2 regions of the Vibrio sp. 11986-1-5 genome follow, and region 2 is predicted to be linked to the other one. Evidence: predicted binding sites of a transcription regulator. Region 2 holds the regulator's gene; the other holds the start of a gene.

Region 1 (8,164 bases), on a different contig from region 2:
CAATCAAAAAAGATAGTTTGAAAGAAAGCTCAAAATCAAATTCATACTTCAAAGAACACCCGTTGAACTCACTATAGGTCAGGTAACATTTGGGAGTATCATAAATAAAGTCGCTGACGTTTTTTAATTTTTCATCAACAAATAGGGCATTCCTTGTGTTTTTCCTCGCCGACAGAAAGTCTAAATCTATCTGATAACGCTTTCCAAACTTGCCGAAGTAGATCGGACATACTCCACCACCAGCCTCACATCTGATAAATCCAATGCTGCGTAGTGTTGCTAGTTGAGATTTCAGACGGCTTTGATTAATCCCCCCCATTAAGCGTCGTATTTTCACTTCACTCAATAGCTCTTCATTTCCAGTTGCGGATGACTGAATAAAGCCCAATTTATTTGCATGAAGGATAAATATCCCGATCAAAAGAAGGTTTGAGGGCCTAAGTTTTAGCTCTTTTTCCTTTAAGGCAGTCTTAACTTCTGGTGAAAATACCTCCGTAAACGCCTCATGGACGGATAGAAAGCCCCTCTCCGTCCATGAGTCGATATAGACAGAATCAAAAGTGAACTCGTGCTTCCCATGCCTTACCTTTATAACCTCACCTACACGGTGAGATTGAAGATATTCAAGCAGTTCAGAAACGACTTTATGGGATACTCCAAAACTTTCACGGAGACGTGAAACGGATACGTCGATCCTATTTTCCCAGCTATTCATTCGCTCGAATATTATCGCCAAAAATAAGTATCTCCCTTCAGGAGAAAGTGGACCAATCTCAGATAAAAACTCAACAACACGCACTAGATACAACCATATATACCCTATTTATAAATCAATAATAAGAAAACAACACAAGATTTAAAACCACATTAATCACAAAATTAAAACATATTTAAATTATTGTTTTAAAGTTTATTTTTTACGTATACTATCAGTAGAGCATAAACGAATGGGATAGATGTTCATGACTGAAAAATCACTCAAAAGCAGAATGCGTTGGTTCAATGCAGATGACCGAGAGATGGTAACCTGGTTAAGAAGTTATGCTAAAAGGCATGCATGGATAGAAGATTTAGCTAACAAGGGGACACATGATAGGTCCCGACTCGACACTAGATTTGCTCAGGACTTCATCAACAATTGGACTAATAAAGAGTCGATAAGCAACGATGATAAATATCGGGTAAATTTGTTAAGAAGTGCTTGGCGTAGCCATTCAAACCGATCCCAAACGTCAACATTTTCGTTGTCTAAAAATGCGAAAAAATCTCTCGACTACCTATCGAAACGACTGAATGTATCTAAAACATACGTAGTGAATGAAACGCTTGTGGCAGCAGTTAAACTAATCAAGAACAACAAAAACAAGAAATTCGAAGCCAGTCTTTTACTTCCGAAATTGGAACGAGAAGAGCACGTACTTGATTCACTTCTAGAAGAGCTATTGGATATTGATGAACTAAAAAAGGAAATTGCAGACTTGAAATCGGAAAATGCAATCTTAAAAAAAGAAATTACCGGCTTAAAAGCGGAGAATAAAGCCTCGCAGAAACCACCAACACACAATCAAAAGTTTGAAATTTCTCATCAGATACGAAAAAAATAACAGTCTACTATCAGTTCTCAACAGCAAGAATAATGGGGTTAAACTTGGCGATCTAACAAAACTTCGGCAGGGCACTTTTACTATTCAATAAAGCTGTTCATGCTAGAACGAGAAAAACCTCTCATAGTAAGCACTTGATATGGTACCTTCAGCTAAATGATAAAAATCACTGAGATTACGCGAAGCAATCATTTTTAGGAACCATCTTAGGAACCAAATTAAAAGTCAAATCGATTAAATTAAATTAAAAACAATAATTTAAAAATCAAAATCAACTTACGCCAGCCCACCAATTCATAGTTTAAAGACGTCTCAGGACGTCTTTTTTCTTGCCTGCAATAACGTTAAATCAACAACTTAGCATCTAATAACGTTATCTATTCGCTTTCTCTACTTCATCGAGCTAAGTATTACGCTCATTAGGTAAATCACTTAAATATTGTACAAACTCCACTTCAAACCCATCGGGATCAATAAAGTAAACATTACGACGAAAAGTCTCATTAGCTCCATTATCAGCAATCTCAAAACCCGCTTGCTCTAAACGTACGATCACTGCATCAAGGTTTTGAGTTTCAAAAGCAAAATGCGCTAAGCCAACACTGTGCCCAGTACGATCTCTGTTCCTCCCTTCGCCAAACTCATTGAGCGCAAGATAATGATTTTCATCGCCAAAATGTACCCAAGTTCTGGCTTTTCCGTACCACTCTCCTCCACCTTTCGCTCGTATTTTCCAATGTGGGAAAGCGGCTCGGTAAAAATGCAATGACTGTTCTAGATCTTTTATTACTAGATTAATGTGTTCAATTTTCATCGTTCTTCTCCTTGTGCTTGATGAAGATACAGGCTAAAACCTTAACCTTGGTTGAGGTAAAGTGTTTTTTGATTTTTTATAGAAAAATGTACAAAAGACGGGGCTGAGCACAAGATGTCAAACGATTGGACAGTGGGGAAAGTCGCACAGCGCAGTGGGGTAAGTATTAGTACACTGCATTTTTATGAACGTAAGGGACTGATTAAGAGTGACCGCAACGCAGGTAATCAACGCCTTTATCGTAAAGATATTTTACGTCGTGTTTCCGTGATAAAAGCAGCTCAGAAGCTAGGGATTTCTCTGGCAGAAATACAGCAAGCATTAGCAACATTACCCGATAGTCGGACGCCAACTCAAAAAGACTGGCAAGCACTATCAGCACAGTGGAAACAGAGCTTGGATGAACGAATTGCTGGATTGGAAAAGTTGCGCGATACGCTTGACGGTTGTATCGGCTGCGGCTGTTTATCGATGCAAACTTGCCCACTGTATAATCCAGAAGACAAACTGGCCCAATTAGGGACTGGACCCGTGCTTTTAGAGCAGTGCCATATAAAATAAGGAAGACAGCAGCAAGGCATAGAGTGATCGAGGTAATCCATAGGGCCGATGAGCCTAGATAGACTCTAGGCTTTGGGGAAAACGAACGTAACCAATATCGCTGCCACTGTAAACAAGGAGGGGATAGCCTTATCGCTTCCTATTCAAAAACTTAAAATAGCCATCTAATAAGCTGGCTCAATCGTACCGTTAAACGTTTCGGCAAGAAAATCACTCACCGCGGCCGATTGAAAAATCTGTACAAACTGTTGATACAAAGGGTTGTCTTGCTCATTTTCACGAGTGGCAATAACCATTACCGCCAATGGTGCTTGATTGGATTCAAGAAAAATCCCCTGTTTTTTAGGATCAATACCAGCCGACATCACATAGTTCATCGTAATCGCCGCCGCATCAACTTCATCTAACGTTCGCGGTAACTGAGCAGCATCGACTTCAAGAAACCGCAAGTTTTTCGGGTTTTCAACAATATCCCTTGGGGTTGCATTGAAACCGACACCATCACGAAGCGTAATTAAATTCGCATCCGCTAACAGCAGTAAACCACGTCCACCGTTAGTCGGATCATTGGGAATCGCAACCCGTGCATTATCAGGTAAGTCTTGTAATGACTCATGACGATTAGAATAAATCCCCATCCGCATTAAAATCGAGTTACCAATCGATACTAACTTTGCCCCATGATTACGATTGTAGTTGTCTAAAAACGGTTGATGTTGATAACTATTTATATCGATACTGCCATCGGCCAGTGCGGCATTGGGAGTAATAAAATCAGAAAATTCAACAACTCTTACCGTTAAACCGTGTTTAGCCGCTTCTTTAGCCACAGCCTCAACCACTTGAGCATGTGGCCCAACGGTTGCTCCGACCTTAATTTCAGAGCGTTCTTTTTGACCGCACGCCGTCAGCCCCAGCAGTAATGTTATCGCTAACGCACAACGAATCGTATTTTTCATTTTCAGCATCCTTTCTACCCACAAAAAAACAAAGACTTCTAGACGTCCATAATAAACGCAATAGAATAATTCGCAACTCGATTTGCTTTTTATTATGTCGCCCTTTATATTAGGTTAATCTTATTTAGAAAAAACTAACAAAGAGGTTGTATGAAATCTTATTCTCAGTTACTCAAAGATAACAATACCTTAGGTAAATCTTATAAACAGCAAAGCCCTGATACCTTATCTGCGTTTATGCAATTACATAAAGCCGCTATGGCTCCTGGTGAGCTGGATCTGAAAACCAAAGAGATGATTGCACTCGGTATAGCTATCGCGGCACGTTGTGATGGCTGTATTGCCGCTCACGTGTTTGCGGCGTTAAAAGCTGGAGCGACACAAGCCGAGCTGGTTGAAGTGATCGATGTTGCTGTACTGATGGGAGGCGGCCCTTCCTTAACTTATGGCATTCAAGCACTGGGAGCAATTGAAGAGTTTGCCGCTGAATCACAATAAATAACGGCTGAAGCTAAAATAGGTTGGGGAGATAAGCGTAAACGCTTTCCAGCAACAATCCCCAACCACTTATGGCTATATCATTTTTATCAATCAACGTATTATCAACGACGAGTGATTTGATCGAATGTTGCGCCTTGTGCAAAATGAGTTTGATGTGCCTGCTGCCAACCGCCAAACACCTCATCGATAGTAAATAGCATTAAATGAGGAAACACTTGCGTATATTTCTCAGCGATATCAGGATCTCTTGGTCGATAAAAATTTTGCGCTGCAATCTCTTGGCCAACTGGAGAATATAAATACTCCAAATACGCTTGTGCTACCTCACGAGTTCCTTTTCTATCGACTACTCGATCAACCAAACTCACCGTAGGCTCAGCAAGAATAGAGCGACTCGGAACTACGATTTGTAAGCCATGATGATTTAATTTGTTCACCGCGAGCAGAGCTTCATTTTCCCAAGCAATCAACACATCGCCTATTTGTCGCTCAACAAACGTGTTCGAAGCACCACGTGCACCAGTATCTAAAACGCTGACATTGTCATAAATCGACTTAACAAATTGCTGCGCTTTTTCTTCATCACCTTGATACTGATCTAAAGCATATCCCCATGCGGCAAGATAATTCCAGCGAGCACCACCCGAGGTTTTCGGATTAGGCGTAATGATTTCCACATCAGGTTTGATGAGATCATCCCAGTCTCGAATATTTTTGGGGTTACCCTCACGCACTAAAAATACAATCGTCGAGGTATAAGGCGCTGAATTATAGGGTAAACGAGTAATCCAAGTCGGAGCAATTCTTCCCCCCTCGGCAATCGCATCAATGTCATAAGCGAGTGCTAAAGTCACGACATCGGATTCAATACCATTCATCACGGAAACCGCTTGTCGACCTGATCCGCCGTGGGATTGCCTAACTGTGACATTACCTCCGTTTTCTGCTTGCCAATAAGTGGCAAATGCGGCGTTATATTGTTGATAAAGCTCTCTGGTCGGATCGTAAGAAACATTCAATAACACGGAATCTTTTGCCAAGGTATGTTGAGAAACACTGAATAGAGATAGAGCGAGTAGCCATGTACGCATGAGTCATCTTCCTTAGTTAATATGCGACAAGCAAATTAGCACAACATTTATAACCAAGTTAGAAACATAAATCGATTTCGTATTCTTTTTTGGAATATTAAAACCATGCCTAACAGGCCTCAATATTAACTTGAGCACACCTTGGAAATTCAATCTGGTAACCAGCAAAACGGATGCATTCTCAATCTATTCTGTGTTGGTACGATCAGGATTTTGCAACGGATATCACAATTTACATTGTTATGACTACCATCCCCCTGATGCCGTTCACTTAAGGTGAGCGGCATCAGGGGCTAAAGCCCCTTTTTAGATAACACTGACGGTAATCGCTGACTAAATTTTAAACTGTGAAACTTGTTGATGAAGTTGATCCGCTTGCTCAGTAAGAGTTTGCGTCGCCTCGGTTAACTGATGCGATGCCTGCTCGGTTTGTGATGATAAATCATTAATATTCACCACGTTTTGGTTAATCAGCTCAGCCACGGATGATTGCTCTTCTGCCGCAGTGGCTATTTGTAAGTTCATATCGGCGATTAAAGTAATCGCTTGATTAACTTGCTCTAAACGAGCGGCCATATCTTCGGCTTTCGTCACGGTAGTTTGCGCGGCGGAGCGACTTTGAGCCATCACATTGACCACATTTTCCGTTTGCTTAAATAGGCGATCAACCACTTCTTGGATCTGCTGGGTACTTTGCTGTGTACGACCCGCTAATCCACGCACTTCATCGGCAACTACCGCAAAACCACGGCCATGCTCTCCCGCTCGGGCTGCCTCAATCGCCGCGTTTAAGGCGAGTAAATTGGTTTGTTCAGAAACGGCGCTGATCACATCCAGCATGCCAACAATATCTTGCGTCCCAGTTTGTAACTCTGCAATCGTTGAACTACTGCCTTGCAAGGTGTCATCCAAATGTTTTAATTGTTGTAAGGTATCGCGCAGTAACACTTGTCCTTGTTTAGTTTCATTATCTGCTGCTGAGGCTTGACTTGCCGCTTCACTGGCATGACTCGCAACCTCTTGTACGGTGGCGGTCATTTCATTCATTGCGGTCGCGACCTGATCCGTTTCTGAACTTTGCTGAGCGACCACACCTGCGCTTTGTCGTGTCACTTGTGCCAAAGTGCTGGAAGCCGCCGACACCGATTGAGCGGTATTATTGACTTCGTTCACCAACAGATGAATCTTTTCAACAAAGGTATTAAACGCTTTGGCAATAGTGGCAATTTCATCGCTGCCATGCGCTTCGATCCGTTTGGTTAAGTCCCCCTCTCCTTGACCGATATCGGTCATTGCCAAGCTGACTTCTTGTAAACGTCTAAACCCTGAAGCGCTAGAAATCCACATCACACCGGTGGCAACCAGACCAATCAATAGCACCGCAATAACTGTCCAACGGATCATGCTATAGATACCCGATAAGGCATCTTGTTTATCGAGAGCAATATTCAGCGACCAGTTGGTACCCGGTATTGCCTGACTGGTGAGATAAATGGCTTGGCCTTGCAACGTGAGCTCGCGATGACCTTGACGTTGAATATCACTTAACATGTTTTGCGTTAAACTGGGGTTCAAATCACGTAAGCTTTTTAAACTCAAGTTTGGATTCGGATGAGCAATAATGGTGCCGTTGTTATCGGTTAAAAAGGCAAAACTGTTTTGTGTTGGCGCAATCGCACGTACCGTATCAATAATAAAGGTTAAAGGAATATCCCCCGCTAACACACCGCGACTAGCATTATTACCTAGGCCATGAGTAAAGGTGACCACTAAACTGGTTTGGCCATCTAGCGCATCTTCATAAGGTGCCGTTGTCGCAACGCCGCTCTGCGTAGCCGCTAAACGATACCATTCACGAGTCAATGGATTGTAATCACTCGGTGGTTGCCATTCATCAGAAAACACCGCAGAGCCATCAGGACGTGCGAAATACGCCGCTAAAAAACCACCGCCATCACTGAGTTGTTTTAGAGCAGACAAAGGATCTCGATGTTCCAAAACCTTTCCGGTGGCCATCAGCATGGTTTTTCGCTCATCCATCCAATTAGAAATTGAGCTCGATTGAGTTTGTAGCTGTTGCTGTAAATTACGGCTGATTTGCAAACGGAACGTTTCAGAGCTAACTCTCACGATTAAAACCGCCGTAACAACCAATGACATCACAATCAATCCCACGCTGATCGCGGTGATTTTTGCTCGAAAAGATTTAAACATCCTTGCACTCCTAATCTAGCTACCTATCAATAATATCGCCCTTTACTATCGGCGAATCGAAGGCAACCTTTATCATAAATGAGCCAACAGTGTACCAATTTCATCCCGACATCTTTTTGACACTACTCTCGCTTTGATTAAACCAACGAATCACAGCCAAGAATTCTGCAGCAAGGTAACAGTATCGCCTACCGCTATTGATAACTAAGGGTTATCAAACCTTGAAGATACTTTAGCTCACTTTCTCCTGATGTTTTTTTTGTGATCTTGAGCCACGAATCTTATTTAATTTGTTTCAAATTGTTACCACAAAACATATTAATAGATTTAGCAGTAATGGATCATTTAATAACCATATGAATACGTTATCTGCTGCAACCCAAGGGACGAAGATGTTCAGCCATAGTGCAACGTTAAGTC
Region 2 (24,103 bases):
AAACTCCACCACAGCGGTTACTCTGCTAACTTGATGCAATCGATGTGCTGGTGTAGGGTGGTTAATTTCACTCCTTGTGTTGCAAAATAACTAGGCAAGGGTAGGCCACTTTATCACTCAGCATTCAGAATATATCATGTGCATGGGTTTATTGAGTCTCGGTGGACAATAATGAAACAAGAGTACGCTCGCTTAGTAACACTGGCTGCATGGACCGCCACCATTGTAGCCAGTGGTTTATTAGTGGTTAAAATAGCCGCGTGGTGGATGACTGGGTCGGTCAGTCTACTTGCTTCAGTGGTGGATTCTTTACTCGACATTGCCGCCTCTGTGGTCAATTTAATTGTCATACGTTATGCCCTGCAACCAGCCGATCGAGAACATACCTTTGGTCATGGTAAGGCCGAATCTTTAGCGGCCTTAGCGCAAGCGATGTTTATCTCCGGTTCAGCGTGTTTCTTACTCCTCAATGGGGTTGAGCGTTTTTTCCGCCCTCACGAACTCCAATCGCCAGAATATGGCATTTATGTCAGTGTATTTGCTTTATTGGTGACCTTTGGCTTAGTCTCGTTTCAGCGTTATGTGGTCAAAAAAACCAACAGCCAAGCGATTGCCGCCGATTCTTTGCATTACCAAACTGATTTATATATGAATGCGGCGATTATTTTGGCTCTGGGTTTGAGTTGGTTGGGTTTTAAACAAGCCGATGCGATTTTTGCTATTGGGATAGGCTTATACATTTTATATAGTGCGATTGGCATGGCTTATCAGGCGGTGCAAACACTGATGGATAGAAAGCTTCCTGATGACGAATTAGCCCAGATCCGATCCACCTGTTTGTCGGTCAATGGTGTGTTAGGGGTTCATCAATTGCGAACGCGCATGGCTGGACCAGTCAGATTCATTCAATTGCATCTCGAATTAGATGATCATATTCCGCTTATTGAAGCCCATCGCATTTCTGATCAAGTTGAGGAAAAATTACGCCACCTATTTCCCGGTGCGGATGTGATTATTCACCAAGATCCTTACTCTGTCGTGTTTAACGTGGAACGTAAACAAAAATTATCGACGTGGTAAGGCAAAGAGCGCTCAACTTGACTATATTTCAGTCAGTTTAATTAAAAAACAGTATTCTGATATGAATCAACGAAGCGATAGGATAAAGCTGTAATACTCTTACATAAGTAATAAAGTTACAAAAAAACGCTCAAATAACAGTAGTATTCCTTATCGGGCGAGGTAACATATCGCACAATTTTGTTGCTTGTTTGGTCTGAATGAGCACGACTAAAAATGAGTTTTGAATTCTCAAAAAATCGAGGGTGAGCATGATTAAAAATATCGGTGTTTTGACAAGTGGTGGTGATGCGCCCGGCATGAACGCAGCGATTCGTGGCGTTGTTCGTACTGCATTAGGTGAAGGTTTAGGTGTCTATGGTATCTATGATGGTTATCTTGGACTCTACGAAGGGAATATTAAGCAACTGGATCGCTACAGCGTTTCGGATGTGATCAACAAAGGCGGGACTATGTTAGGCTCAGCTCGTTTCCCTGAGTTTCGTAATGAAGAAGTACGTCTAAAAGCGATTGAGAATTTAAAGCAGCATAATATCGATGCTTTAGTCGTGATCGGTGGTGATGGTTCTTACATGGGCGCAAAAAAACTGACTGAAATGGGTTTCCCTTGCATTGGTTTACCAGGCACGATCGATAACGATATCGCGGGTACCGATTACACGATTGGTTATTTATCGGCGATCAATACCGTTATCGACGCGATCGACCGTTTGCGTGATACGTCTTCTTCACATCAACGTATTTCCATTGTAGAAATCATGGGCCGTCACTGTGGTGATTTAACCCTGATGTCAGCGATTGCCGGTGGTTGTGAGTACATCATCACGCCAGAAACGGGTTTGGATATGCAGCAGTTGATTTCTAATATTCAAGACGGGATCAAAAAAGGCAAAAAACACGCGATCATTGCCTTAACGGAGCTGATGACAGACGCTAACCAATTGGCAAAAGAGATTGAGAAATCAACCGGTCGTGAAACGCGTGCAACGGTACTGGGGCATATTCAACGTGGTGGTCGACCAACCGCATTTGACCGTATTTTAGCTTCACGTATGGGTAACTATGCGGTGCATATGTTGCTAGAAGGACACGGTGGTCGTTGCGTGGGTATCCAAAAAGAAGAGCTGGTGCATCATGATATCATCGAAGCGATTGAAACCATGAAGCGTCCGGTACGCCAAGATTTGTACAAAGTAGCTGAAGAGTTATTTTAAGACGTTTGATGATTATCTCAGACTGAAAAAATCACTATCCAATAAAAAAGACCGCGATGCGGTCTTTTTTATGATTTTAAATCTCAGCTAAGGTGTTAAATAATCATCGGTAACACATCACTATCTTTACGCTCTAAGTAGTGGATGGACTTTATTCGTCTAATTGTCCGGCAGCGACCACGGATCAGTAGTGTTTCTGTCGTCGCGATATTACCTTGTCGGCTAATCCCTTCCAATAAATCGCCTTTGGTGATCCCTGTGGCTGAGAAAATGACATTATCACTGCGTGCCATATCATGGAGTGCCAGTACTTGGTTAGCTTGCACCCCCATTTGGGCACAGCGAGCCAATTCTTTGGCGCCCCAAATACGATTATCTTCACTGTCGCCTTTAACGTGATGGCGAGCCAACAACCGGCCTTGCATATCACCATCTAATGCTCGAATCGCCGCTGCAGAAATTACCCCTTCAGGAGCGCCACCAATACAGTACATGGCATCGACTTCACTGTCCGGCATGCAAGTGAGAATTGATGCGGCCACATCGCCATCAGGCACCGCAAAAACACGCACACCCATTTGCTGCATCTCACGTATCACGGCATCGTGACGCGGTTTCGCCAGAGTCACCACCGTCAGTTGGTGTAAAGCTTTATCCAGTGCGGTAGCGATGGCCTGTAAATTGTCGGCTAATGGTTTATTTAAATCGATGCAGCCTTTGGCTCCAGGACCGACGACAAGTTTTTCCATGTACATGTCCGGTGCTTTGAGAAAACTGCCTTTTTCTCCCGCTGCCAATACCGCTAATGCATTGGATTGACCCATTGCGGTCATGCGTGTCCCTTCAATGGGATCGACAGCGATATCGACGTCGTCACCACCTAAGCCGACCTGTTCTCCGATATAGAGCATCGGAGCTTGATCGATCTCTCCTTCACCAATAACGATTTCGCCATTGATTTCTGTCTTGTTCAATAAAATCCGCATCACTTCTACGGCTGCGCCGTCAGCCGCGTTTTTATCACCTCGGCCAAGCCATTTGTAACCTGCCAGTGCTGCACCTTCGGTTACCCGAGAAAAAGCCATTGCTAAATCGCGTTTCATGCTTACTCCAACCACCAATTTAAAGAGGATAAAAAAGTTGCGCGGATTCTAGCATACTCATAAGTAAACGTTTGCTATTTAGCGCCGTAAGCTTTGTAGTGGATCAAAACTTTGTCTTTTAAGGGCGAGATAAGCTCTCTTTGAGCGTGAGAAGTAAAGATAGCGTCAATTGCGTTGTTTTTTTGACCGAATAGCGAACAAGATCGAATATAGTAAGTGTTTCTCTGCGCATCGCTGAGTAGAATGGTTAAATAGAGTGAATTGAATTCACATCACGGAATAAACAAAGGTAAGTCACATGTCTTTTGAAGTACTAGAACAACTCGAAGCAAAAATTCAAACTGCGGTTGATACCATCGCCTTACTGCAAATGGAAGTGGAAGAGCTGAAAGAAGAGAAACAACAGCTCACGCAAGAAGCGAATGAATTAAAAGCCAGCCGTGCAGCGCTTGAGCAAAAAGCGCAAGAAATGGAACAAGAGCATGCTGCATGGCAAACGCGCATTCGTAGCTTGCTTGGTAAGATGGAAGAGGTTGAGTAATCTCCAGCCGTTATTGATAGCTAACAACGCCGAACTTTGTTCGGCGTTGTGGTTATAGCCCTTTGGTTAAGCGGTAGTCATCGGGCGTACACCAAGAGTATGGCAAAGCGCGTAAGTCATTTCGGCGCGGTTTAAGGTGTAAAAATGAAAATCTTTCACTCCTTCACGGCTTAGCACTCTGATCATATCAATTGCCTGACTAGCACCGACTAATTGTCGGGTGATCGGATCATCATCTAATCCGGCAAATTGTTTGGCCATCCACTGCGGCACTTTAACGTGGTTTTGCGCGGCAAAGCGCGCAGCTTGTTTAAAGTTCGAAACGGGCAAAATACCGGGAATGATTTCGACATCGATACCTGCTGCAACGCAGCGGTCTCGAAAGCGAAGATAGCTCTCAATATCAAAAAAGAACTGAGTGATGGCTCGGTTGGCTCCCGCTTCGACTTTACGTTTCAAATTGAGCAGATCGGCTTGGGCACTTTTCGCCTCTGGATGCACTTCAGGAAAGGCGGCCACGGAAATGTCAAAATCGTGGCAAGATTTGAGTAGAGCAACTAAGTCAGCGGCGTACATCTCCGGCTTGCCGCCACCCGGTGGAATATCCCCACGTAGGGCGACAATACTGGCAATGCCATTGTGCCAGTAGTCATCGGCGATGGTGATTAACGCTTCGCGGCTGGCATCAATACAGGTGAGATGTGGCGCTGCAATCAATCCCGTTTGATCTTTGATGGCTTTGATGATCGAGTGGGTTCTGTCACGCTCACCAGAGTTGGCTCCGTAGGTCACGGAGACAAATTTCGGTTTAAGATCTTTTAAGCGATGCACCGAGCTCCACAAGGTTTCTTCCATTTGCGGTGTACTAGGTGGAAAAAACTCAAACGAGACATTGATATCTGAAACTTCAGCGATACTTTGATTTAAAGCATCGATATGACTGGCGTGCGTGTATCCCATTTTTCTCTCCCTGTGCTAACGACCACAACGCAAACACAACATTCTTTACGTATAGACGTCCATATGTCTACAGAATGTAATGAATCGATTTTAATGTCAATATTACTAGTATGAAGGTTTTTCATGTTGATGCTGAGTAAAATTCACCCGCTTAAGCGGATAGGGGGTGAGTGTGGCTGACACGTCCCTGTTTATTGCAAACGGAGACGTGTTGAGTGAGTACGATATAAAGATAAGGAAAAGTATTAATACTCGCTCATAACAGACTTGCGAGACGGTTTAGGTCCGATTGAATCGCACCAGCGGTGACTTCACGTCCTGCACCAGGGCCTCGAATCACCAGTGGATTATCTCGGTACCATTTGCTTTCAATCGCAAAAATATTATCGCAAGGGCGTAAATTAGCCAGTGGATGGTCACGCTCCACGGCTTCTACGCCAACCGAGGCTTGACCATTTTTCTCTAAACGAGCCACATAACGGATAACCTTATGTTCTTTTTGGGCACGAGCTAACCGTTCAGCAAGGCTTTGATTGAGTAGATGACTTTGCTCAAGAAACTCATCTAAGGATAAGTGGCGTAGTGCCTCTGGGACCAAAGATTCCACCTTGACTTGCTGAGGTTCAATCTCTAAGCTTGATTCTCTGGCCAGAATAACCAGTTTACGCATCACATCTGAACCATCGAGATCATGGCGTGGATCTGGCTCCGTTAACCCTTGTTGCCAAGCCAATTCAACCAGTTCGCTGAATGGGGTGGTGCCGTCGTATTGTTGAAACAGCCACGACAGTGTGCCGGAGAAAATTCCGGACAGTGCGGTGATGTCATCGCCACTTTCACGCAGATCGCGAACGGTATGATTGATGGGAAGGCCCGCTCCCACGGTAGCATTGTATAACCAATGGCGACCAATTTTGCTGAAAGCATGTTTGACTTGATGGTAGTATTCTCCATTGGCTGATCCTGCGACTTTATTGGCACTGATCAGATGCAAACCATGCTGCGCCATGGCTAAATATTGCTGCGCTAGATGTTCGCTGGCCGTCACGTCTAAGACAATGGCCTCATCATAGTTACGCAGTTCACCGAGCTGTTGCAGCCAGCGCTGACCATCATTGGGTTGTGCTTCATCTTGATATCGAGCCGCAACTTGGCTTGGATTGATCCCAGCCTCATCAAACCAAAAGGTTTGGCTATCGATGATCGCGACTAATGAAAATTGCATGCCGTAGCGTTTTTCTAATTCGGTTTGCTGATCTGCAAACAGCTTTAACCAACTACTACCAATGTTACCTTTACCGCAGAGCGCTAAGGCAACGCGTTTTTGGGCTTGAAACAGCTGCTTATGTAAGCCAATGACCCTTTCGGTTAATGTATTTTGTCTTAATACTGCCACTAAGCTGAGTTCGGATTCCGCTGTGCAGATAAACTCAACTGGGCAGGTTTTCAGTTGCTGGTAAAAACCGTGATTGTGCTGCGCGTTACGAGTGACGCCTGCACCTACGGCAGCTAATAGTGAATAACCTTCTTTGAGTTTACTCTCGGTAGCGAGTGCCGAGTCCTGTAAATAACCAAATACATCACTGGCCATTTCTCTGGTGTAGGCAAGGCGCAGTTGATGCTGATCGGCTTGCACTTCAAAGGCCAATGGCTCAAGTTGAGCCCGTTTGAGATGTGCTAATACCGTGTGTTGTAGGCGTTGGAAATCTTGTCCGGCGGCGAGCGTCAATTCAATCAGCAGCACATCCTCCAAAGAGGTGATGATTTTTGCTCCTCGCCCAGAGGCAAGAATACGTTCAATGCGTGTTGAGCCCGATTCTGGCTGATGGCTAGAGCGTAAATGCAGTTCCATAGTGCTTTGCACCACTGGCTGTAAAGTTCGGCTATGCAGTACTGGCGCGGCCAGTCGAGCCAGTTCGTTGGCTTCATCTAAGCGCAGTAGTGGCAATAAACAGGCATCATCCACCACTCTTGGATCTGCACTGTATACTCCCGCGACATCACTCCAGATGGTGACGCGTTCAACGTCCGCGAGAGCACCAATCATGGTCGCAGAATAATCGGAACCATTACGTCCAAGCAGAACCGTTTCCATTGCGCTATTTTGTGCAATGAAGCCGGTAATGATGATGCGCTGCTGCGGATGCTGGGCGAGAATCGCTTTAAGTAAAGGAGCGGAGCGAGCGCGATCAACCTCGGGTTGTGGTCCGGTTTCGGCGCGTAAGAAAGCACGGGCATCTTGCGCAATAGCGGGTAATTGTTGCTGATTGAGTAGTGCTACCAATAAGCGCGCCGACCATACCTCACCATGCGCCAGTACCGCGGATTGCTGAGCGTAGTTCAATGGAGCGGTGAGCGCGGCCAGTTGAGAGCACTCCTGATTGAGCTGAGTCATAAGATGATTGGCGATATCGCCATTCAATAATTCGTCAATTAACTGCGTTTGATATTGGCGAATGGCTTGCAGTTGTTGATGTGCAGTCAGGGCATCTTTTTCAAGGTGACTGACAAAATCAATTAATTGATTGGTGGTTTTGCCAGCGGCAGAGACGACCACTAGATCATGATGCTGCGAATACTGCTGTAAAATATCCACCACGTTTAGGTAGCAATCACGATCGGCTAGGCTACTACCGCCAAATTTATGTAATTGCTGCTTCATTAATTTTTTTCCTGTGCTTGCTTAAAGGCTTGTTCAAGGTCGGCAATCAGATCGCTAGCGGCCTCCAATCCGACAGAGAGGCGCAGCAGTTGTTGGCCGACGCCAGCTTCGGCAAGGGCAATCTCCCCCATAGCCCGATGCGTCATCGAGGCGGGATGGCAAATTAAGCTTTCCACCCCGCCTAAAGATTCCGCTAAAGAAAACAGACCTAATGCACCGACAAAGTGTTTGAGTTGTTCAAAGGTACCTGCAAACTCAAAACTGAGCATGGCACCAAAGCCACTTTGCTGTTGTTTAGCAATCTCATGGCCGGGATGGCTGACCAAGCTCGGGTGATAAATTTGTCCAACCAGTGGTTGAGTTTGTAGGTAAGCGAGTACTTGTTGTGCACTCTCTTCGTGAACGCGCATTCGGGCCGATAAAGTGCGTAAGCCGCGCAAAGTCATATAACTATCAAACGGGGTGCCAGTCGAACCAAGGCAATTTCCCCACCACGCTAATAGTTCGCCATGCTCGGCTGTTCGGCTGATGATAACGCCACCAATCACATCAGAATGCCCATTGAGATACTTGGTGGTGGAGTGAATGACAAAATCCGCCCCTAAGGCGATAGGTTGCTGGTAAATGGGAGTTAAAAACGTATTGTCTACTGCCACCAATGTATTAGTTGCCTTGGCTTGTTGGCAGAGCTGCTGAATATCGACCACTCGAACTAAAGGGTTGGAAGGGGTTTCTATCAGCAGCAGTTTGGGTTTTAGCGCCAGCGCCTCACTGACCGCAGTCGGATCCGATTGATCGATAAACAAGACTTTAAAATCGCCTTTTTTCGCTCGTGAATTGAGCAGTCGATAGGTGCCGCCATAACAATCATGAGGAGCGACAATCCACTCTTGAGGAGACAAAAAGGTCGAAATCCACAGATTGATAGCCGAGGTTCCACAGTTGGTGACAATCGCCGCTTGTCCCCCTTCGAGATCCGCTAGGGTTTGTTCCAGTAAGCTACGGTTTGGATTGCCTGAGCGGGTGTAATCATAGGTAGGCACTTCACCAAAGGCTGGAAAGCCAAAGTTAGTCGATAGATAGATCGGTGGTACCACCGCATGGTATTGGCTGTCCGATTCTATTCCTGTGCGAACGGCAATGGTGGCAGGTTGGCGAGTGGTCATAGTGGCTTCCTTTCTGAATCTACAATAAATGGGCTAACGGAAGAGGGAGGATCTCGTCGTCACTAGAGTCACACTTTACTGATCAAAAAAGAAGACGTCAACACATCTAGATGTCTATATGTCTTTGCTTATGGCAGTAAATCCCGCTAAAATTAGGGACTTTGATTAGTAGACTCAAATTCACACAACGAAGGTGCGCAATGGCAGACTGGAATGGCGATTATATTAGCCCCTACGCGGAGCATGGTAAAAAGAGTGAGCAGGTAAAAAAAATCACGGTATCCATTCCGTTGAAGGTACTCAAAGTGCTTACTGATGAACGAACTCGCCGACAAATCAACAATTTACGTCACGCCACTAACAGTGAATTATTGTGTGAAGCTTTTTTGCATGCGTATACGGGACAGCCGTTACCGACTGATGAAGATTTACGTAAAGATAGGCCTGATGATATTCCAAGCGAAGCTAAAGCTTTGATGACCGCAATGGGTATTGAGTTTGAAGCGTACGATGATTGAATGATGTCGACAAAAAAACCTAGCTACGCTAGGTTTTTTTAGATCGAGGGTCGCTATAAGGTCACCTTAACGACAATTTTCTGCCATATAATTTTCTGGCATGTCGATACGCGCCACGCCGGACTCGACGGCGGCTTGAGCGACCGCTTTGGCGACTCGTGGTAGTAAGCGTGGGTCCATTGGTTTTGGAATAATATAATCAGCGCCATAGCTAAGCTTTTCTACCCCAGCGGCTTTGAGTACTTCGCTTGGGATCGGCTCTTTCGCTAATTGACGAATGGCATCGACAGCAGCACGTTTCATTTGATCATTAATTTCGCTGGCGCGAACATCCAATGCACCACGGAAAATAAATGGGAAACACAGCACATTATTCACTTGGTTGGGGTAATCGCTGCGCCCAGTACCGAGGATTAAATCGTTTCTCACCTGATGAGCTAACTCAGGTTTGATTTCTGGATCGGGGTTGGAGCAAGCAAAGACGACGGGTTTATCAGCCATCAATGCTAGGGCTTCTGGTGGCAATAAATTCGGGCCAGAAACCCCGAGGAACAAATCGGCGCCGGCAATCACATCTTCCAAAGTGCGCTTATCGGTATTGTTGGCAAATAATTGTTTATATTCGTTTAAATCGTCACGGCGGGTATGGATGACGCCTTTACGATCCAGCATGTAAATTTTTTCACGCATCGCACCGCATTTAATCAATAGTTCCATACAAGCGACTGCTGCAGCGCCCGCACCCAGACAAACAATAATACATTCATTGAGTTGTTTGCCTTGCAGTTCAATCGCGTTGAGCATTCCAGCGGCGGTCACAATCGCGGTGCCGTGTTGATCATCATGGAAGACAGGAATATCACAGCGCTCGATGAGACGGCGTTCAATTTCAAAGCAATCTGGCGCTTTAATATCTTCTAAATTGATCCCGCCAAAGGTATCGGCGATGTTGGCAACGGTATCGACAAACTCATCGATAGTACGATGTTTGACTTCGATATCGATCGAATCAAGGCCAGCAAAACGTTTAAAGAGCAGCGCTTTACCTTCCATTACTGGCTTTGATGCCATCGGACCAAGATTGCCTAAGCCAAGAATTGCCGTGCCATTAGAGATGACGGCGACCGTGTTGCCTTTGGCGGTATACTTGTACACGTTATCAGGTTGTTGGGCGATTTCACGAACCGGTTCTGCTACGCCTGGGCTATAGGCCAGCGCTAGGTCACTGGCTGAATCGGCCGGCTTGGTTAAGGCGATGCCAATTTTACCTGGAGTCGGTAGTGCATGGTAATCAAGAGCACGTTGGCGAAATGCTTCTTGTGGCGAGAGGTCTTGGCGATGATCATCAGACATAGGGGGAGCTTCTCTTATAATGTTATCAACGAAGCTATGATTCTAAAGGATGTCGATTGAGCTGCCTAGGTGGGATTGCGATCACAAACCATCAAATCGGTAAGATGAAGACTGATAAGACCAGCTGAGTGCTAATGACGACCAAGTAAAGCACACTAAAACTGGCAATAAAAAAGAACGCCGTAGCGTTCTCTTTGTATAACTTGCGCTTAAAGTAATAATTACTTCTTGCTTGATAGAGCACCGAAACGCTTGTTAAAGCGATCAACACGGCCGCCAGTATCAACGATACGTTGCTTACCAGTGTAGAATGGGTGGCACTTGTCACATACGTCAAGGTAGATGCTTTCTTTTGCTAAAGTAGACTTGAAAGTGAATGCGTTGCCGCAAGAACAAGTTGCGCTAACTTCTTTGTATTCTGGGTGGATACCAGCTTTCATGGGATAACCTCAAATGTAGGCCGTGTCGCTATCCGGATCTGATGCCGGACACCACACGTATGTTAATGATAATATGCAGATGCCAAACCGATTTGCCAAGCATCTTTAAGGCGCGATATATTAATGAATCCACGCCATCGGATCAACTGCTTTCGACGCTATTTTCACCACTTTTGTTGGTCGAATTTCTAGTTAGCATCCAGTAGACTGTGTTTTCTGCTTCTTTAAATTGCTAACGGATGGTTATGCGCCCCACTATTGCTCGTGTTGCTTTACCGGTTCCTCTTGATAAATCCTTCGATTATTTAATTGCTGATGGCATGTCTCCTGCGATTGGCGGACGGGTTTCGGTTCCGTTTGGTCGCCAAACCTTAGTGGGGATAGTCATTGCGTTGGTGTCTGAATCCGATTTTCCTCTGCATCAATTGAAATCGCTGCATGCGGTGTTAGATACACAACCGTTATGGTCAGAAACACTCTACGGGTTATTGCAGTGGTGCAGTCAATATTACCATTACCCTTTGGGAGAAACGCTAGCTAACGCGATGCCAAGTGCGTTGCGTAAGGGCAAAGCGGCGCAATTTGCGGTGACTAAGGAGTGGCGACTGACTGAGCAAGGGCGTAATCAACTATTTCAAGGTTTTGGTCGTGCCATTAAGCAGGCCAAGGTTATGTGGTTATTGCAAGCGGGCCCCGTATCTCATCAAACGCTGCTGGATGAAGCGGTCTCAAGTAGCACGTTAAATGCTTTACTTGAGAAGCAGTGGATTGAGGTGCAGGAACAAGCTCCGCAGATCGTACCTTGGCCGGCTAATGTTGAAGCTCCCGTGGATAAACCGAAATTAAACCCAGAGCAGGCGATTGCGATTGCGACGGTGAACAGTCAGCCGGGTTTTGGGTGTTATTTATTGCAAGGCGTCACGGGGTCAGGTAAGACCGAAGTCTACTTAAACTTAATCAAACCTATCTTGGAACAAGGCAAACAAGCCTTAGTATTAGTGCCTGAGATAGGTTTAACCCCTCAAACTATCCAACGTTTTCGTCAGCGTTTTACCGTGCCTGTGGTCGTGATTCACTCAGGATTAAATGACACTGAGCGTCTTAATGCTTGGTTAGCGGCACGAGATAAAGCAGCGGGGATTATTATAGGTACGCGTTCAGCCTTATTGACGCCTTTTGCTGCTCTCGGGATTATTATTGTTGATGAGGAGCACGATACTTCTTATAAACAGCAAGACAGCTTGCGTTATCACGCGCGCGATGTCGCTGTCATGCGAGCCAATCTTGAGCAAGTGGCGATTGTCCTTGGCTCGGCAACGCCTGCTTTAGAAACACTGCATAATGCGTTGACGGGTAAGTACTATCATCTGCAACTCACCGAGCGAGCGGGGCACGCTGTGCCGACGAAAAATCGCGTATTGGATATTAAAGGCGAGTATTTAGAGAGCGGACTTTCTGCGCCGTTGATCGCCGAAATGCGTCGTCATTTACAGCAAGGCAATCAAGTGCTGCTGTTTCTTAATCGGCGTGGTTTTTCTCCCGCCTTGATGTGTCACGAATGTGGTTGGATTGCCGATTGTCAGCGCTGTGATGCTTATTACACTTATCATCAATACAGTAACGAGGTCCGTTGTCATCATTGTGGCTCGCAACGTCCGGTGATTCAGCACTGTCAAAGCTGTGGTTCACATCAGTTGGTGACTGTTGGGGTCGGGACTGAGCAACTTGAACAGCAGCTTGCTCAGTTATTTCCTGATTATCGCACGATTCGAATTGATCGAGACAGCACTAGGCGTAAAGGCAGTTTAGAAGCCGCCTTGACCGCTATCCACAATAATCAGTATCAAATTTTGATTGGTACGCAGATGTTAGCTAAAGGACACCATTTTCCCAATGTGACCTTAGTTGCGCTATTGGATGTAGATGGTTCGCTGTACAGCAGTGACTTTCGTGCTCCAGAGCGCTTGGCACAGTTATTCATTCAAGTTGCTGGTCGTGCGGGAAGGGCAAGTAAACCAGGTGAAGTGGTTTTGCAAACTCATCATCCTGAGCACAGCTTATTACAAGCGCTACTGCATAAAGGTTACGACCATTTTGCTCGAACCGCTCTTGCTGAGCGGCACGTCGCTCAACTTCCGCCATACACTTATTTAACGCTGTTTCGCGCTGAAGCGAATCAGTCATCGGTGGTGGAAACCTTCTTAAGGCAAGTTCGGCAAACCTTACAAGTGCATCCGTTGTTTGATCAAGCCTCGCTAGTATTAGGACCAACACCAGCACCACTGGCTAAGCGAGCGGGTAAGCACCGTTGGCAACTGTTATTGCAAACCCCTTCACGCAGCACGATGCAGGCAATATTAACCAGTTCAAAAACCGCCATTCAGTTATTGCCTTTAGCGAGTAAGGTGCGGTGGTCTTTGGATATTGAGCCGCAAGATTTGAGTTAAATCTCGCCTCTCACTCGCTGATGCTTATTGATAGTAGTGCTGACTGAGCGCGGTTTTTAGTGGTTCTAAATAGCAGTGAGTTTTATTTGCGCAACTAAAATCACTTGCTGTGATCGATATCATATTTGTAATGCAAAAAATGTTACTTAAGCCGTAACTTTCTCTATGGAAAGAAATAAACTAGAGGCACTATACGTTCAGTGAATCGTTTTCGTCGACCAATCTATGGCTCCATAATAAAGAGGGTCGTTTTATCGATAACGTTTATTAGGCTTAGGTATTGAGAGAAAATAGAGAGGGTTAAAAATTTATGGCGACAATGAAGGACGTTGCCCAGTTGGCAGGTGTCTCTACCGCGACGGTATCTCGTGCGTTGATGAATCCTGAGAAAGTATCCACCACGACTCGTAAACGAGTGGAAGAGGCGGTACTTGAAGCTGGCTACTCCCCCAACTCTTTAGCGCGAAATCTGCGCCGTAATGAATCAAAAACCATTGTGGTGATTGTGCCCGATATTTGTGACCCTTATTACACCGAGATCATTCGTGGTATCGAAGATGTGGCGATGGAACATGGGTATTTGGTGCTGCTTGGTGACAGTGGCCAACAAAAGAAGCGTGAAAGCTCGTTTGTGAACTTAGTCTTCACCAAGCAAGCTGACGGTATGCTATTGCTTGGTGCTGATCTGCCGTTTGATGTCAGTAAAGCGGAACAGAAAAATCTGCCACCGATGGTGATGGCCTGTGAATATGCCCCAGAGTTAGAACTGCCGACGGTGCATATTGATAACCTTACTTCAGCGTTTGAGGCGGTAAACTATCTTACTCAGATGGGACATAAAAAAATTGCTCAAATCAGCGGACCAGTAGGCGCTGTGTTGTGTGAATTTCGTCAGCAAGGTTATCAGCAAGCGCTGCGTAGAGCTGGATTGGTCAAAAATCCAACCTATACGGTTATTGGGGATTTCTCTTTTGAATCCGGTGCTAAAGCCGTGCGACAGTTGTTAGCACTATCTGAGCCACCGAGTGCGATTTTTTGTCACAATGACGCAATGGCGATTGGTGCGATGCAAGAGGCGAAGCGCTTAGGCTTAAGAGTACCGCAAGACTTATCCGTTGTTGGATTTGACGATATTCAGTTTGCTCAGTATTGCGATCCACCGTTAACGACGATTTGTCAGCCACGTTATGAAATTGGCCGACAAACGATGTTGATGATGCTTGAACTACTGCGAGGGCGTGATGTGCAGGCTGGATCACGGTTGTTAGAAACTCATCTGGTAGTGAGATCCAGTGCCGCGCCGCCAAGGTAAATATTGTCCTGATTGGGCGGGTTTGCAGAGGATAAGCAGCGTTGCTTACATATTGACGCTGTTATCCGACGCCAAACTCCTTTACCATGGCGCTACAATTGTCAGCGTTTGAATTGAATCGTGGCTAATAAAGATTATGTAAGAAGGGGTCGTAGTCCAAAGAAGTCGACCGCAAAAACGACAACGCGCCGAAAACCTTGGCGCAGTGGCTTGATCGCGTTAATCCTACTCAGTGGGTTTGTTTATGGGCTGTATTGGCTAAACCAAACACCTGAGCCGCCTGCACCACCAGCCAAAACCGTTTCTCCGGTTAAACCTGCGACGCCACCTGCACGAGTGATCCCGCCACCTCCGACGGAAAAGTGGGACTATGTGCAGAGTCTGCCTCAGCGTGAAATTGAAGTGACCGCTAAGGAGCAACAACTGTCGGAGATCCCGTACATCATGCAGTGTGGGGCATTTAAAACCTTGCAACAAGCAGAAGCGCGTAAGGTCGAGATTGCTTTTCAAGGGTTGAAGAGCAACATTCGTAAAACTGAAAATAGCAGTTGGTTTCGAGTTGTGTTAGGACCGTATCCATTAAAACGAGATGCTGAGCGAGATCGCCACCGTTTACAGCGGGCTAAAATTGAGCCTTGCGCGATATGGAAAGAATCACAATAAACAGTATTTAGGTGATTGAACCTTGCAAGATGGCTAACGAGTCACTTTCTCTCGCATCTTCTTCGTAAGATGTGAGAAAATGACCGCGTTGGCCTTTTTTCTGTATTCAGTTTCCCCTTACCTTGAAATCGTTTTTCCGCATCCTCATATACCTTAAACACCCAGTGAAATAATAAAGAGGTCCTCACGTGACTACCATTGTATCTGTACGTCGTGATAATAAAGTTGTGATTGCAGGAGACGGCCAAGTCTCGCTTGGCAATACCGTAATGAAGGGTAATGCGCGCAAGGTTCGTCGTTTATACAACAATAAAGTTCTGGCTGGATTCGCTGGTGGTACCGCGGATGCCTTCACGCTATTTGAGCGTTTTGAAAGTAAATTGCAAATGCATCAAGGTCATTTAACCAAAGCAGCGGTTGAGCTTGCTAAAGATTGGCGTAGTGATCGTGCTTTACGTCGTTTGGAAGCCATTTTAGCGGTTGCTGATGAAACCACATCATTGATCATTACTGGTAATGGCGATGTGGTTCAGCCTGAACATGATCTGATTGCGATTGGTTCTGGTGGTAATTATGCTCAAGCCGCAGCGCTCGCGTTGTTGGAAAACACTCAATTAGACGCGCGTGAAATTGCTGAAAAAGCGTTGAATATTGCTGGCAATATTTGTGTCTTTACCAACCACCATCACACCATTGAAGAACTAGAAATACCAGCAGCGCTATTGCCTGAAAAGAACGCATAATCTGGTGTGAACTCTGTACTGAATGTAAGGAATTGATGATGTCTGAAATGACGCCTCGTGAAATTGTTCACGAACTAAACCGCCATATTATCGGTCAAGAGAAAGCCAAACGTGCCGTGGCGATTGCATTGCGTAATCGCTGGCGCCGTATGCAACTTGAAGAAAGTTTACGGGTGGAAGTGACACCGAAAAATATTCTGATGATTGGTCCAACAGGGGTGGGTAAAACAGAAATTGCTCGCCGTTTAGCTAAGCTAGCCAATGCACCATTTATCAAAGTAGAAGCGACGAAATTTACCGAAGTGGGTTATGTTGGTAAAGAAGTCGAAAGTATTATTCGCGATCTGACTGATGTCGCGGTTAAATTAACCCATCAACAGGCGATGGAAAAGGTCAAGTTTCGCGCTGAAGAATTGGCGGAAGAACGAGTGCTTGACGTTCTGTTGCCTCCTGCGCGTGATGCTTGGGGAGAATCAGAAAAAACCGAGCAGTCATCATCGACTCGCCAAGTGTTTCGCAAGAAACTTCGTGAAGGCCAGTTAGACGACAAAGAGATTGAAATTAACGTTGCCGTACCACAAATGGGCGTTGAAATTATGGCTCCTCCTGGTATGGAAGAGATGACCAATCAACTGCAAGGGCTGTTCCAAAATCTTGCTGGTGATACCAAGAAAAAGCGTAAACTGAAAATCAAAGAGGCTTTAAAAGCCTTGGTTGAAGAAGAAGCGGCGAAACTGGTTAACCAAGAAGAGTTAAAAGAGCAAGCTATTTACAACGTTGAGAACAACGGCATCGTGTTTATCGATGAAATTGATAAAATTTGTAAGCGCGGTGAAAGCTCTGGCCCTGATGTGTCTCGTGAAGGGGTGCAACGTGATTTATTACCACTGATTGAAGGAAGTACCGTTTCAACTAAGCACGGTATGGTAAGAACCGATCATATTTTGTTTATCGCTTCGGGTGCTTTCCAAGTGGCTAAACCTTCGGATTTAATTCCAGAGCTGCAAGGTCGTTTACCGATTCGTGTTGAGTTAGAAGCGTTATCGAGTCATGATTTCAAACGTATTCTTACCGAACCGAAAGCGTCTTTAACTGAGCAATATATCGCATTGATGAAGACTGAACAGGTCGATATCAGCTTTACTGAAGATGGTATTAAACAAATTGCCGAAGCCGCGTGGCAAGTCAACGAAAGCACAGAAAATATCGGTGCTCGACGTCTGCATACCGTGATGGAGCGTTTGATGGACGAGATCTCCTATGAGGCAACAGAACGTCCGGGTAGTCAAATGGTCATCGATGGCGACTATGTACGTGGCCGTCTCAGTGAATTGGTTGAAGACGAGGATCTTAGCCGCTTCATTTTGTAAATTATCCGCCCACCGCACTGGTGGGCTTTTTTATCGCCCTAGTTTGCGCTTATACTCTGCGCACTGTTTCGTCATTGCTATTTATTATGAATAACTCTTTACGTATTTGGGTCGATGCGGCGCGGCCGAAAACTCTTCCTCTCGCTTTGGTCTCCATTCTTACAGGTAGTGTGCTGGCGTTTTCTGTCGGTTCGTGGTCTTGGCCTGTCACAGGTTTAGCGTTACTGACCGCAACCTTATTGCAAATTCTCTCCAATTTAGCCAATGACTACGGTGATGCGTTAAAAGGGACGGATAACGAACAGCGTCTTGGGCCGATGCGGGCAATTCAATCTGGCGCGGTTTCATTAGCCGATATGAAGCAGGCGATGATCATCAACGTGCTATTAACGATCGTCTCTGGATTAGCCTTGGTTTTTTATGCGTTAGACAGTGCCCAAAGTATTGCTGCCTTTTTAGCTCTAGGTGTATTAGCCATTTTAGCCGCGATTGCTTACACCGTTGGTAATAAACCTTATGGCTACGTCGGTTTAGGGGATGTGTCTGTTTTCATCTTTTTTGGTTTACTCGGCGTCTCCGGCAGTTATTTTTTACATACTGGGCAAATCGAATGGCGATTATTATTACCATCCTTGGGCTGCGGATTATTGGCGGTGTCCGTTTTAAATATTAATAATATGCGAGATATTGAAAATGATGCTCTGTGTGGGAAACGTACGGTTGTGGTTCGTTTAGGCCAGCAACGAGCCAAAATCTATCACCTACTATTATTAGTTGGAGCCTTATGTGCATTTGCCAGCTATTTATTGCTTCAAGACCGCTCTGCTTGGCTCAGTGTTCCATTTTTGTTCAGTCTGATTGTGTTGTTTGAACATGGGCAAGCGGTTTATCGAGCTTCGCAACCGGTACAGATGGCTCCTTTGTTACCTAATGCAGTCAAATGCGCTTTAGTCACCAATGTCTTGTTTATTGCCGTCGTCATCGCTCAAACAATCCTACGTTAATTTGCGTTCTGTCATTGCATTGACTTACTGACACTATATACTCGTGGGATAATGGTTCGTTAAGAGAGTAAAGCTATGGAATACAACACCTCTGCGCTGTGCGATATCTATCTCGAGCAAGTCGATGTACTAGAGCCCATGTTCAGTAACTTTGGAGGCCGTGCATCCTTTGCTGGTCAAGTGACGACCATTAAATGTTTCGAAGATAATGGGTTGATTCGCGAAGTTCTTGAGCAAGATGGAGTTGGTCGTGTGCTGTTGATCGATGGTGGTGGTTCATTACGTCGCGCATTGATTGATGCTGAACTGGCTGCGATCGCTGAAGAAAACGAGTGGGAAGGCATTGTCGTTTATGGCTGTGTTCGAGAAGTCGATGAACTGGAAGAGATGAGCGTTGGTATTCAAGCGCTAGCGTCTATTCCTGTTGGTGCAGTGTCTCTGGGTATTGGTGAAATTGATGTGGCGGTGAACTTTGGTGGGGTGACCTTCCTGCCTGAAGATTATCTCTACGCCGACAATACTGGGGTGATTTTATCCCCTGAACCGTTAAACGTCGACTTAGACATTGAAGATGACGAACAAGAAGAGATCTGATCTTCCTTGATTGGCTAATTCGAAACAGAACCGAAGCAGAAAGCTTCGGTTTTTTGTATCGATTACTCAATATTAAGATTCAGTTTGCTACTGATAGTATTTGTTTACGTAACCGTAATGCATACAGGTAACCTAGCAAGCCTCCAAGCATATTGCCTAGAGCGATGCCGATAAATAATCCGATCACACCATACCAATACGCTCCAAGCCAAGCGGCAGGTAAAGTAAAGATAAAAAGGCGCATTACGCTCCATTGAAATGCCTTTAGCGGTAGATGAAGGGCGTTCAACGCCGAAACCAACATCATCACGATACCTTGAAAGCCATAACTGATAGGGACAATCAGTAAGTAGTACCACAGTAAGTCACGCACGCTTTGCTCTTGTGAAAACAACGCCGCCAGAGGAATGCTCAGTGGCACCATCATGATAAAAATCAAAAACTGAAAAACCACAGCAAAACGTAGGCCAACAAATAACCCTTCAAAGCTGCGTTGGGGATTATCGGCGCCTAAGTTTTGCGCCATGAATGGCGTTAAAGCCGAAGTAAGCGACATTAATACCAAGATTAAAATCGATTCAATACGCTGCGCGGCACCATAAGCCGCGACGGCTGCGGTGCCATGTTGGGAAAGCATGATCATTAACACGGCACCACATAATGGATTCATCGCACTCGATAGCGCCGCTGGGGTGCCAATGGTTAAAATTTGTCGCCAGTCACTATTAAGCATTTTCAAATTAGCTCGAGCAAGTAGCTTGTCACGTCGAGCCAAAATATACAGTGAGCCAATTAACGCACCGAGCCAAGAGCAGGCACTGGCAATTGCTGCTCCTTGTATGCCTAATTCTGGAAACGGACCATAACCAAAAATCAGTAGTGGATCGAGTACGCCGTTGATGATCCCTGCCAGTAACATGATTTTAGCTGGGGTCTTGGTATCTCCTGTGGCGCGAATCGCGCTATTGCCTGCCATGGGGATCACCAGTAGAGGAATGGTCAGATACCAAATTTGCATATACTGCTTAATCAAGGGGAGCAGTTCAGTTTGTGCACCAAGTAGGCGAAACAAAGGTTCGATGGTCAGGAAGCCGATTAAGGACGCACACACCACTAAGGCCACGGCCAATAACAAACCATGGCTAGTCAGGCGCGCCGCTTGCTTGGTTTCTCCTTGGCCTAATAAACGACCAATACAGGTTGAGAGCCCAACGCCGATGCCCATGGTGATGCAGTTAACAGCAAAAGTGACCGGAAAGGTATAACTGACGGCCGCTAGCGCTTGAGTACCGAGCAATGAAATAAAAAAGGTATCGACTAGGTTAAACAGTAAGATAGCGATCATCCCTACCGTCATCGGCAGCGTCATTTGGCGCAGTACTTGGGGGATCGGTGCGGACAACAGGCCGTGTTTATCGTGCATGGTGAATCAGCGAATAGAAAGTGCAAGATGGGCTAGGATACTCTATATCAGGATCAGGTACTAGCGATGAACTGGAGAGTAAAAATAAGGCCAGCATAGCTGGCCTTGAGGTAACTTATTGATAATGATTAAGCATTTTTCATTTTAGCGGCTGCTTTAGCGATCGCAGCAAAGCTTTTCGCATCCAATGCAGCACCGCCAACTAAAGCGCCATCAATGTCTGGTTGTGAGAAGTAAGCTTCTGCATTTTCTGCTTTCACTGAACCACCGTATTGAATGATCACTTGTTCGGCAACAGCTGGGCTTTTCGCGGCGATGTGGGCACGAATAGAAGCATGAATACGCTGCGCGTCATCGGCTGTCGCTGCTTTACCAGTGCCGATTGCCCAGATTGGTTCATAAGCGATGATCGCATCGTTTAGGGCTTCTACGCCATAAGCATTGATCACGGCATCAATTTGACGCGCACAAACGGCTTCGGTTTCGCCTGCTTCATTTTGCGCTTCTGATTCACCGATACAGAACACAGGAGTCAAACCGTTCTCTTTTAAAAAGGCAAATTTCTTAGCGACAAATTCGTCAGATTCGTGATGGTATTGGCGACGCTCAGAGTGACCAATGATGATGTGAGTGGCGCCGAAGTCTTTTAACATCGCTGGAGACATATCACCGGTAAAAGCACCGCTGTTATTTAGGTCAGTATTTTGTGCACCAAGAATGATTTTGTTGCCACCTTGTTTGATTAAACGCTCAGCAAGATCGAGGTATAGCGCTGGTGGAGCGACAGCCACATCAACACCGTTTACACCTTCTAGCTCAGCATTCAGGCCATTCAGTAGCTCAGTAACCATAGTTTTGCTACCGTTAAGTTTCCAGTTACCCATCACAACAGGACGACGCATAGGAATATCTCCAATTTAATTGATAAAAAAAGAACGACTGGCAAAGAATATAACAGATAAAAGCGCGTAGATCATGATTAGGGTCATGACTTTCTTGGATCCTCTTTTCTGTCTTGCCCATAGTGCGTTAAGCTGACGAGAGTGATATTAAGGGGAATCATTTTTGCTATCGTGGCAAATGAATCATCGAGAGTGATAGACAGGGAGTTTTCATGCCAAATTTAGTCTTAGAGTATTCAAATTCTGTTGAGGAACGAGTCAACATCCAAGGACTACTGGAAGATTTACATCAAGTAGCGATAGACAGTGGGTTATTTGAAACCGCCTCGATCAAATCTCGCACTTTGCGTTGTCATCATTGGTTGATTGGTGAACAGGGCGATAGTGTCGACTTTATCCATCTCAGCTTTGAATTACTCGATGGACGTAGCGCCCAACAAAAACGTGAGCTTTCTCGTCAGTTAATGACCGTGCTCGCAGAGCAAGCAAGTCAGGTTCATTCATTGACGATCAATGTGCGTGATATGGACAAAGACAGCTTCCAGAAAATTATTTATTGAGTGAGCAAGTGATGCCATTAACCCAATTATTGTTCTCTTTCCATGGCCGGATTGGTCGCCAAACCTATTGGTTATGGAATCTAGGTTACTATTTAACCATTATTGTTTTCATGTTAACAGTGAGCCGCTGGTTGCCGAGTTTTGCGGCTTACCTTTGGCCTTTGCTACTGCTTGGACTTTTATTACCAGACTTAGCGGTAACGGCTAAGCGCTGGCATGATCGCGATAAGTCGAGTTGGTGGTTACTATTGAATCTACCATTGTTACTCGGGCGAATGGGCATGCCTGTTGGGGAGACGGCGATGGCTGCGGCTCCCAACTGGTGGGAAACCGCACTGGCTTTGCTTGCATTAGGCTGTGGAAGTTGGATTTTAGTCGAATGTGGCTTTCTTGCTGGTAAAGCTGCCGATAATCGTTTTGGGAAATCACCCCATACCATTAGCGCCAATCATCGTGACGAGCCTGGAAAGGAATGATTTGTGCTGAGGTCGTTGGTTGTTTATCTCCCTCTAAGGCATCGCGAAACTTGATGAACTGTATGCTCAGTTCTTGCATCAGTTTTACATTTGCATGGTGGGGGTTTTTACAGCGGCTGAGTATGCGATCAATATGATTCTGCTGGGCGCGTAATCGCTCTTGCATGATGGCGGAAGCGGAATCAATCAATTCATTACAGAGCGATTGTTTTAATGAGCGAAATGCTTCTGGATTCTGCTCCGCTAACAGCATTAACTCATCAAAAGAGGGAATAGCTTGGATGGGGCTGGGTGATCGAGACATTGAGTGCACCTTATCTTCTGTGAGTACCCTACCATGGATAAACCATGACGGATGATAAGGAGAGTGCTCATAACCAGTAGCGGATCTGTTGAAGCTAACCACATCTTTACTGGTTGCAGGTCACTTCTCCTAATGACTTAATGATCAGTATAGGTAACAGATCAAAATAATGAGAAAGGAATCACACCATTCTCATTATTGAAACAGAAAATAAGTTGTCATTCTCAAAGGTCGGCTGAGATGGGTTCGATCCGATAAGCGCAGCGGTGCTGGCCTTCAATGATGTGCTCGCTGCGTTCAATATGGCATTCTGGACCAAGTAGTTGTTTAAACACATTGAGTTCTGATGCACAGAGTGCGGGGCAGCGTTTAGCGGCTCGGCAGATAGGGCAGTGATTTTCAATCAATAAATAACCCCATTCCGTACACTCTAGTTCAGCCATATAGCCTTCTTGTTCACGCAATTTGACTAAAGTGTGCAATTTAGTTGTTAAATCATCACAGGCTAATAGCGCTTGTTGATAATGTTGCAGTGTCTGTGATTCGCGTTCTGCGGTGACTTTCGCTAAGCCATCTTGACCGAATAGATGCTCAACGGCATCGATCATTTGAATCGTTAGCTCACCATGTCGATCCGCGAACTGGTCATGACCTTTTTTGGTTAAGGACCAATGACGAGTTGGACGGCCTACTTTGACTTTAACATCATAGAAAATCAGGATCCCTTCTTCTTCGAGGCTTTGTAAATGTTGTCGAGCTCCCATGGTGGTAATACGCAGATCATTTGCCACTTGTTTTGCTGTGACAGCACCTTCTCGTTTGATGGTGTGTAAAATCCGCTCTATGGTTTTCATGATGTTCCTCTTTAATTACTCCGTCTATTATGGATAAGCCGCTTAATAAAGCAAAGGATTTACAATCATCAAGGCATGGAATTATGGCCAACAAATAGCGTTGAATGGCCATTGAACATTCAATTTGAGATCCTAGGGATCATTTTCGGACGCTCATTTCTTCAGGTCGCTGAATTTTTTCTCGATAAATTTGTTAACCAAATCACGTTTTTTTTATTCTTCCCCCCTTGGGATCACTGGCTTTCTCCCCCACATAACAGTCACAAGCTGAGCAATCAGCCTTTTCATTAACCTCATAGAAAATACAATCAGGAGAGACGACCGATGAACATTCGTCCATTACACGACCGAGTTATCGTTGAACGCAAAGAAGTTGAATCTAAGTCTGCTGGTGGCATTGTTCTAACTGGCTCA

Evidence for each region. Region 2 encodes MetJ, which represses methionine synthesis genes. Its sites were predicted from a motif close to TTAGACNTNTANANGTCTAA; they were not measured.
Region 1: AACS00_RS11695 (MetQ/NlpA family ABC transporter substrate-binding protein) is a predicted target of MetJ. The motif match lies at 3,969-3,988, and genes of this name have one in related genera.

The regions. Positions count from the first base shown of each region.
Region 1 covers NZ_CAWNVW010000050.1:2,111-10,274, forward strand. Annotated here, with positions in the region: gene AACS00_RS11675 (hypothetical protein) at 1-799, opposite strand, end outside; gene AACS00_RS11680 (hypothetical protein) at 963-1,604, shown strand; gene AACS00_RS11685 (VOC family protein) at 2,008-2,418, opposite strand; gene soxR (redox-sensitive transcriptional activator SoxR) at 2,533-2,979, shown strand; gene AACS00_RS11695 (MetQ/NlpA family ABC transporter substrate-binding protein) at 3,144-3,947, opposite strand; gene AACS00_RS11700 (carboxymuconolactone decarboxylase family protein) at 4,089-4,436, shown strand; gene AACS00_RS11705 (sulfate ABC transporter substrate-binding protein) at 4,541-5,530, opposite strand; gene AACS00_RS11710 (methyl-accepting chemotaxis protein) at 5,864-7,744, opposite strand.
Region 2 covers NZ_CAWNVW010000051.1:145,865-169,967, reverse strand. Annotated here, with positions in the region: gene fieF (CDF family cation-efflux transporter FieF) at 172-1,080, shown strand; gene pfkA (6-phosphofructokinase) at 1,332-2,294, shown strand; gene glpX (class II fructose-bisphosphatase) at 2,390-3,397, opposite strand; gene zapB (cell division protein ZapB) at 3,696-3,938, shown strand; gene metF (methylenetetrahydrofolate reductase) at 4,005-4,898, opposite strand; gene AACS00_RS13785 (bifunctional aspartate kinase/homoserine dehydrogenase II) at 5,155-7,560, opposite strand; gene AACS00_RS13780 (O-succinylhomoserine (thiol)-lyase) at 7,560-8,726, opposite strand; gene metJ (met regulon transcriptional regulator MetJ) at 8,927-9,244, shown strand; gene AACS00_RS13770 (malic enzyme-like NAD(P)-binding protein) at 9,311-10,597, opposite strand; gene rpmE (50S ribosomal protein L31) at 10,819-11,037, opposite strand; gene priA (primosomal protein N') at 11,283-13,484, shown strand; gene cytR (DNA-binding transcriptional regulator CytR) at 13,795-14,796, shown strand; gene AACS00_RS13750 (SPOR domain-containing protein) at 14,917-15,459, shown strand; gene hslV (ATP-dependent protease subunit HslV) at 15,648-16,202, shown strand; gene hslU (HslU--HslV peptidase ATPase subunit) at 16,241-17,572, shown strand; gene AACS00_RS13735 (1,4-dihydroxy-2-naphthoate polyprenyltransferase) at 17,659-18,576, shown strand; gene rraA (ribonuclease E activity regulator RraA) at 18,652-19,170, shown strand; gene AACS00_RS13725 (MATE family efflux transporter) at 19,250-20,593, opposite strand; gene tpiA (triose-phosphate isomerase) at 20,722-21,495, opposite strand; gene AACS00_RS13715 (5-carboxymethyl-2-hydroxymuconate Delta-isomerase) at 21,708-22,055, shown strand; gene AACS00_RS13710 (DUF805 domain-containing protein) at 22,067-22,531, shown strand; gene AACS00_RS13705 (DUF3135 domain-containing protein) at 22,494-22,835, opposite strand; gene AACS00_RS13700 (helix-turn-helix transcriptional regulator) at 23,060-23,689, opposite strand; gene AACS00_RS13695 (co-chaperone GroES) at 24,014-24,103, shown strand, end outside.